DNA from 3 places in the Ornithinimicrobium panacihumi genome. Region 1 is predicted to be linked to each of the others. Evidence: riboswitches for the same ligand, from Rfam matches in the RefSeq annotation. Region 1 holds a riboswitch; each other region holds the start of a gene.
The links. A riboswitch is a leader RNA that binds a small molecule or an ion and turns the genes downstream of it on or off. The one in region 1 is predicted to bind thiamine pyrophosphate.
Positions count from the first base shown of each region.

Region 2: it holds a riboswitch for thiamine pyrophosphate, as region 1 does, so the genes downstream of both, thiO (glycine oxidase ThiO) here and thiD (bifunctional hydroxymethylpyrimidine kinase/phosphomethylpyrimidine kinase) in region 1, are expected to answer to the same signal.
Region 3: it holds a riboswitch for thiamine pyrophosphate, as region 1 does, so the genes downstream of both, ACTMMA_RS11330 (thiamine ABC transporter substrate-binding protein) here and thiD (bifunctional hydroxymethylpyrimidine kinase/phosphomethylpyrimidine kinase) in region 1, are expected to answer to the same signal.

Region 1 is NZ_JBQGWG010000009.1:41,826-44,076, forward strand. Features, by position in the region: gene ACTMMA_RS10045 (DUF6924 domain-containing protein) at 1-463, opposite strand, end outside; gene ACTMMA_RS10050 (DnaJ family domain-containing protein) at 587-1,234, opposite strand; TPP riboswitch at 1,313-1,450, shown strand; gene thiD (bifunctional hydroxymethylpyrimidine kinase/phosphomethylpyrimidine kinase) at 1,442-2,251, shown strand, end outside.
Region 2 is NZ_JBQGWG010000004.1:144,342-146,592, forward strand. Features, by position in the region: gene thiO (glycine oxidase ThiO) at 1-1,140, opposite strand, end outside; TPP riboswitch at 1,131-1,253, opposite strand; gene thiE (thiamine phosphate synthase) at 1,315-1,974, shown strand; gene ACTMMA_RS06150 (FMN reductase) at 2,027-2,251, opposite strand, start outside.
Region 3 is NZ_JBQGWG010000011.1:10,851-13,101, forward strand. Features, by position in the region: gene ACTMMA_RS11325 (ABC transporter permease) at 1-214, opposite strand, end outside; gene ACTMMA_RS11330 (thiamine ABC transporter substrate-binding protein) at 190-1,368, opposite strand; TPP riboswitch at 1,418-1,522, opposite strand; gene ACTMMA_RS11335 (DUF4235 domain-containing protein) at 1,560-1,838, shown strand; gene ACTMMA_RS11340 (SDR family NAD(P)-dependent oxidoreductase) at 1,967-2,251, shown strand, end outside.

The DNA.
Region 1 (2,251 bases):
GACGGATCACTTTCCGGCTGTCGGAGGAGACGGCCTGAGGTTCAGAACCCGCGGAACACCCCGTCGTCGGTGGCGGCGTCGGCATCTCGAAGAAGTCCATGTTGGCCAGTGCCAGGTTGGCGACGATCGGCTCCAGCTCCTCGGGGATGGTGCGGAAGGTCTGATGCACCTGCTCGTTGAAGGGGTTCAGGTCCACCAGGAGCAGCGTGTGGTCGACCATCGTCCGGGTGTCAACGACGACCACCGCGGTGAGGTAGTCCTCCTCGTCCAGCCGCGCCACATCCTCGGCAGACAGGTCCGTCAGCTCCTGGCTCTCGACCTGAGCCAGGGTCGCTCCCCCGCGCCACTCGTCCAGCGGGTAGCGCCTGGTGGCTGCGGCCAGGGCCCGACGCCATGCCTCGTCGTGGCCGTAGTCCGTGCGCAGCAGGAGCAGGCCGTTCATCGGCCCTGCAGGCAGTCTCATGGGCGAAAGACTAGGGCCCGGCGGGCCCCTGCTGACGGGCAGCTTGGGGTCGGACGGGCAGCGTCGGGCCAGGCGGGCAGCGTCGGGTCACACGGGCAGCTTGGGGTCGGCCAAGCAGTTGGGTCAGCGGTCCGTCAGGCCCCACCAGCGCCTGCGACCCCTTCGTGGGGTAGGTGCGACACCTGCAACGGCGTCCCGGTCGGCCGCGGTCGGGTCCTGCGGCTCGGTGGTAGCTGGTGATGCGGCGGCCCGGAGCTCACGCCAGGCCTCCACCATCTCGTCCACGTCGACGCGGCCCACGATGGGTGGGGACTGCGCGCCGGCGTGGGGGCGGCGACGGTCGGCCAGGACCCGCTCGTTGAAGTCCTCCAGCCGCTCCCGCACGGCCGTCTCGGTGTCCAGCTGCACGAGCGACTCCGGGAAGCCAGCCTTCTCGCGTCGCAGCTGCATGACGCCCGGCATCGCGTCGGACAGGTCGAGCTTCTCCCGCTCGATGAGACTCTTGACCCACCAGTCCGGGTCGGTGCGGGTGTCGACGTCGCGCAGGGGCTTGCCGGCCCCGGGCAGGTCGGAGAACTTCCCCTGCCGTTCGGCCTGGGCGATCGTCTGGTCGACCCAGCTCTGCACGGCGTGGGCGGTGGCCGCCGCCGGCGGACGCTTCTTGATGACGCCCTGGTCGGCGAGCTGCTCCCGGGCCTTGGGCGCGCCTGGGCGTTCGCCGGGCGTGCCCCAGGTGGGACGGCCGTCCGGGCGCTGGTCGTCGTCGGTCATGTGAAGCACCTCCTGGACTCCCAGACTCTCACGGGCACCCCACCGGCCACCGCCCGAGGCGGCCATGGCTATGGTGGGCCGCACGACGCGGGGTGCCGCCCACGGTGGGAACTCAGGTGAGAGCTTCATCTGAGAACCCATGGTGGAGCGGCTGAGATCACACCCGTCGAACCTGATCTAGCTCGTACTAGCGAAGGGACGTCGCCGATGCCCGGCACTCCATCCTTGCCACCCCCTGACCGCCTGCCCGTCGTCGCCACCCTCGCGGGGTCCGACCCCTCCGGCGGTGCCGGCATCCAGGCCGACCTGAAGACCTTCAGCGCGCTGGGCGCCTACGGCTGCGCGGTCATCACCTCCCTGACCGCCCAGAGCACGATGGGCGTCACGGGCGTCCACGCCGTGCCGCCCGCCTTCGTCCGCGAGCAGGTCGAGACCCTCGTGGCCGACGTGACGCTCGACGCCGTCAAGATCGGCATGCTCGGCACCGCCGAGATGGCCGGGATGGTCGGCGAGCTGATCGCCGAGGGGCTGCTCCCCCGCGTCGTGCTCGACCCGGTCATGGTCTCCACCGCGGGCAGCCGCCTGCTGGACGAGGACGCCGTCGAGGCCGTCCGCGCACTCCTTCCGCACGTCGACCTCATCACGCCCAACCTGCCCGAGGCGGCGGTCCTGCTCGGCCGCGACCTCCCGGAGGCGAGTGGCGCGCAGAGGGGCGAGACCGCATACCCCCTGTCCGTCGGCGTCGCAGACCAACGCGACCTGGCGCAGGAACTCGTGGCGCTCGGTGCCCGACGCGTCCTGCTCAAGGGCGGGCACGCGGGCGGGCCGGAGGCCGTGGACGTCTACGTGGACAGCGTGACCGGCGACGTCCTCGAGCTGACGGCCCCGCGCGTCGCGACACGCAACACCCACGGGACGGGCTGCACGCTCTCGTCGGCGATCACCGCGCTCCTGCCCCATCGCGCGACGTGGCCCGAGGCGGTCGCCGACGCCAAGACCTGGCTGACCGGTGCGCTC
Region 2 (2,251 bases), on a different contig from region 1:
GGGCGTCAGGTCGGGCAGCTCGGGCAGGGCGTCCGCGGTGACGGCATCGGTGAGGCCGAGCAGCCGGGTCACGGCCGCCGCGATCGCCGGGGCGAGCAGGATGCCGTTGCGGTAGGTCCCGGTCGCCACGACCAGCCCCTCCGCCGGCAGGCGGCCCAGCAGCGGGGCGTTGTCGGGCGTGCCGGGACGCGGCCTGGCAACCACCTCGGCCAGCTCGCACTCGGCCAGCGCGGGCACGATCCTGATGGCGTCGCTGAGCAGCTCGTGCAGCCCGCCGACGTGGACACCAGCCCGACCGTCCTCCCGCGAGGTGGCGCCGAGGACCACGCTGCCGTCGGCCCGCGGGACGAGATAGACCGGCCGCCCCACGACCCTCCCCCGCACCGAGCCGGCCAGGACCTGGTCCGTCCGGGCCGGCGGGCGCAGGCGCAGGACGTCCCCGTAGACCGGCCGCAGCGCCCCGGTCAGGTCGGCCCCGAGCCCCTCGAGGTCCTTGGCCGCGACCGCGTTGGCGACCACGACCGCGTCCGCCTCGAGGGTCGTGCCGTCCTCCAGCCGCACCCCGCGGACCGGCGCGGACGGGTCGCCCGAGTGCAGGATCCCGGACGCCCGCGCGGGCACATGCGCCTCCGCCCGGGCCGCAGTGAGCGCCTCGAGCAGCGCCGACCCCAGCGTCCGCGGATCGACCTGGTGGTCCCCCTCGGCGAGCACCGCGCAGGAGATCCGCGGGGAGAGCAGCGGCTCCCGGCGCCGAGCCTCCCGGGTGGTCAGCAACTGGGAAGCGAGGCCGAGCCCCGTGCTGAGCCGGTGCAGATCGGTCAGCGCCTCCCGGTCGGCGGCGTCGGCGCCCACCACGAGGGTGGGGGTGGTCCGGTGGCCGAGCTCCTCCGTCCCCTGCCCGAGCGCCTCCGCCACGTCCTCGACGAAGGCGGGGTATGCGGTGGCGCCCGCGAGGCACAGCCTCCCCAGCTCTTCCTCGCGGTAGTAGGTCTCGGTGACCGCGGCGAGCATCCCCGCCGCCGCGTAGGTCGCTCCCTGACCGGGAGCAGGGTCGACGACGGTGACCTCGGCCCCGCCGCGGTGCAGGGTCCAGGCGGTGGCCAGTCCGACCAGCCCGGCCCCGATCACGACGACTCGCACGCCATCCTCCCTCCGCCGGCATGACCCGGACAGGTTCGAGCGGTCGGCGAGACGTTCGCCCTCTCAGCCACCGTGCACCTGACCGGTGCGGCGTGGCTCCCGCGGATAGGGCCACCACCCTACGCGAGGGGTGATGGACCCGGGGCGCCGCCGGGGTGGCGTACGGTGCCGCCCATGAACCGCATACCTTCCTCCCCCTCGGACGCCGTCCGCGCGCGGCTGGACCGGTCACGGCTCTACCTGTGCACCGACGCGCGGCGGGAGCAGGGCGATCTGGACGCCTTCGTCGCGGCCTGCTTCGCGGGCGGGGTGGACATCATCCAGCTGCGGGACAAGACCCTGGAGGCCGCCGAAGAGCTGGAGCTGCTGGAGGTCCTGGCCCGGCGCGCGCGGGAGGCGGACGCGCTGTTCAGCGTCAACGACCGCGCCGACCTGGCGGTCCTCTCGGGGGCCGACGTGCTGCACGTCGGGCAGGGGGACCTCACGCCCGCCCAGTGCCGCCAGCTGGCGCCCGGCGCGCTGGTGGGCCGGTCCAGCCACGACGTGACACAGATGGCCACGGAGCGGGACGAGCCGGCGGTGGACTACCTCTGCACGGGTCCGGTCTGGGCCACCCCGACCAAGCCCGGCCGACCCGGGGTGGGGCTGGACCTGGTGCGGGCGGCCGCCGAGGGCCCGCAGGCCAAGCCGTGGTTCGCGATCGGCGGGATCGACGAGTCCAACCTCGGCGAGGTGCTGGACGCCGGCGCCACACGGGTCGTGGTCGTGCGGGTGCTCACCGGCGCCGACGACCCCGAGTCCGTCGCCCGACGGCTGCGGTCACGCCTGGGCTGAGCCGCGTCGCCGGCCGAGGGGGCCCGTCAGCCGACCGGCCCAGAGGGGCCCGTCAGCCGCCCAGGCCCCGCAGCATCTCCTCGAAGGGCGTGACCTCCTGGGACACCTCGGTGCCGGAGGTGCGGCGCCGCGGCCCGTCGAGGTCGCGGTCGTTGGGCGCGAAGCCGGCGACCGCGCCGGACTCGGCCACGACCAGTGCCGCCAGCTCGGAGGCTGCGCGGGAGATCCGCGAGGTCAACGAGCTGCCGCCCTCGCCGCCGCCGAAGTCCTCGGTCGC
Region 3 (2,251 bases), on a different contig from region 1:
TCCACAGGGTGAACCACAGCACCCGCAGGGTGCGTGCTCGGCCGAAGACGTCCGGCACGCCGGACAGGTCGAGTTGGCCGTCGGGGAAGAAGCCTCGACCCAGCATCCCGCCGACCGGCAGGACGAAGAAAACCGCCAGGAAGGCGATCGGGACCAGGGCCAGCGCGGTCAGCGCCAGCCCCGGTCTGGTCAGCCGGTGGCGATGTCTGCCCACTCGCGCAGCCAGCTCTCACGCTCGGACTCGATCTGACCGGGGTGCACCACGATGGGCTGCTCAGCTACCTGGGCCCACTCCGCCCACACCTCGGGCAGGTCGACCTCGGCGTCCACGGGATACATGTACATGTTGTCCGGGATCGAGGCCTGGACCTCGGGGCTGATCAGCCAGTCGACGACGGCCTGCGCACCCTCGGGGTTGGCGGCGCCCTCGAGGACGCCGGCGTATTCAACCTGGCGGAAGCAGGTGTCCAGCAGCGCGGAGGTGGTCGGCTCGAAGCCGCCCTCGGGGATGGTGAAGGGCGGGCTGGAGGCGTAGGAGAGGACGATCGGCCGGTCGCCGTCGCCGCCGCCGGCGGTGAAGTCGACGGTGTAGGCGTCGGTCCAGCCGCTGGTGACCTTGGCGCCGTTGGCCATGAGGTCCTCCCAGTAGCCCTGCCACTCGCCGGGGCCGAACTCGCCGACGGTGGCGAGCAGGAAGGCCAGGCCGGGGCTGGAGGTCGTGGCGCCGGGGGTGACGAAGAGGTCCTTGTAGTCCTCCTTGGTCAGGTCCCGAAGCGTCGCCGGCGGGGCGATGCCCTCGTTGGCGAACCAGACGTGGTCGATGTTGACGCACACGTCGCCGTAGTCGACCGGGGTGAGGAACTGGTCACCGCCGTCGGGGAGCGCGTGCTCCTCCGCAGACTCAGGCAAGGACTCGGGGGTGTATGCGGCAAGCACCTCCTCGTTGATCGCGCGGGTGGCGAAGGTGTTGTCGATGCCGAAGACGACATCGGCCACCGGGCTGCCCTTGGTGAGGACCAGCTGGTTGGTCAGCGCCCCAGCGTCGTCGGATTGCTGGACCTGCAACTCATAACCGGTGTCGGCCTCGAAGTCCTCGACCAGCTCGTCGGGGACATTGAAGGAGCTGTGGGTGATGAGGGTGACCGTGCCGGGCTCGGAGGGCGCCTCCGTCGTGGTGGCTGCCGCCTCGCCCGGCTCGGACGTGGCGCTGCCGTCATCGGCGCCCTCACTTTCGGCAGCGCCGGTGGTGGGTGCCGGCGCAGGGGCCGGGGTGGTGCCGGTCGGCTCGTCGTCGGAGCCCATCAGCGTGCAGGAGCTCAGGGTCAGGGCCAGGGCCGCCGCAGCAGCCAGGGTGCGGGTCGTCCGCATGGTGCATCCTCCTCAAGGTGCAAGGAGGGGAAGGACGCGGCGGGTGCCGGGTCCGTGAGAGTCGACTTCCTTCGCCGGTGCTAGCCGGAGCAGGTTCGAGGGTCTGCGGCGGGTGCCGCACTCTCAGCGCGTGTGCGCTCCCCTGTCGTTTCGGTCTCGACCCTAACAGCCTCTGTGGCAGGATCGAGCCCATGAGCAACATCGTCGCCAAGCTCGCCACGACCGGAGCGGCCCTGGCCGCCAGCTTCATCGCCAAGAAGGCCACCGACGGCACCTGGTCCTTCGTGACGGGCAAGGAGGTTCCCGACAACCCCGACGACCCGGACATCGACATCAAGGAGGCGATCCTCTTCGCCATCCTCTCCGGAGCCCTCATCGCCCTGGCCAGGATGCTCGCCAACCGGCAGACCACCAAGGTCCTCGGCGCGGCCCAGGGCAAGTCGTCCGCTCAGATCGCCGACGAGAGCTGATCTCCCCCCGGCGTGTCGCACACGCCACAGCAACAACATTGATTAGCATTCGCCTCTTGCACAACGGATGAGTCTCTGGGAGCATCAGGAACCGAAATCTCCTGACGTCCCCCCGTGAGGTTGCTCGAATGTCCCGTATGCCCTGGCGCCCTGCCGAGCCGCTCGTGCGGTTCCTGTGGGCGTTCGGCGACGCGGTGACGTGGTTCCTCGCAGTCCTGGTCAGCGTGTGGATCCGCTTCCAGTACGACCTTGAGCGGACCTTGGTCCCCAACACCTGGATCGTGGCGGGTGCGGCCGCCGGGATACACATCCTCGCCGGGATCATCCACGGCCCCTACCTCGTCAAGCACGTGCGCGGCTCCTTCGAGGAGGTCATCGCGGTCGCCCGCGCTGCCCTCCTGACCAGCATCGCG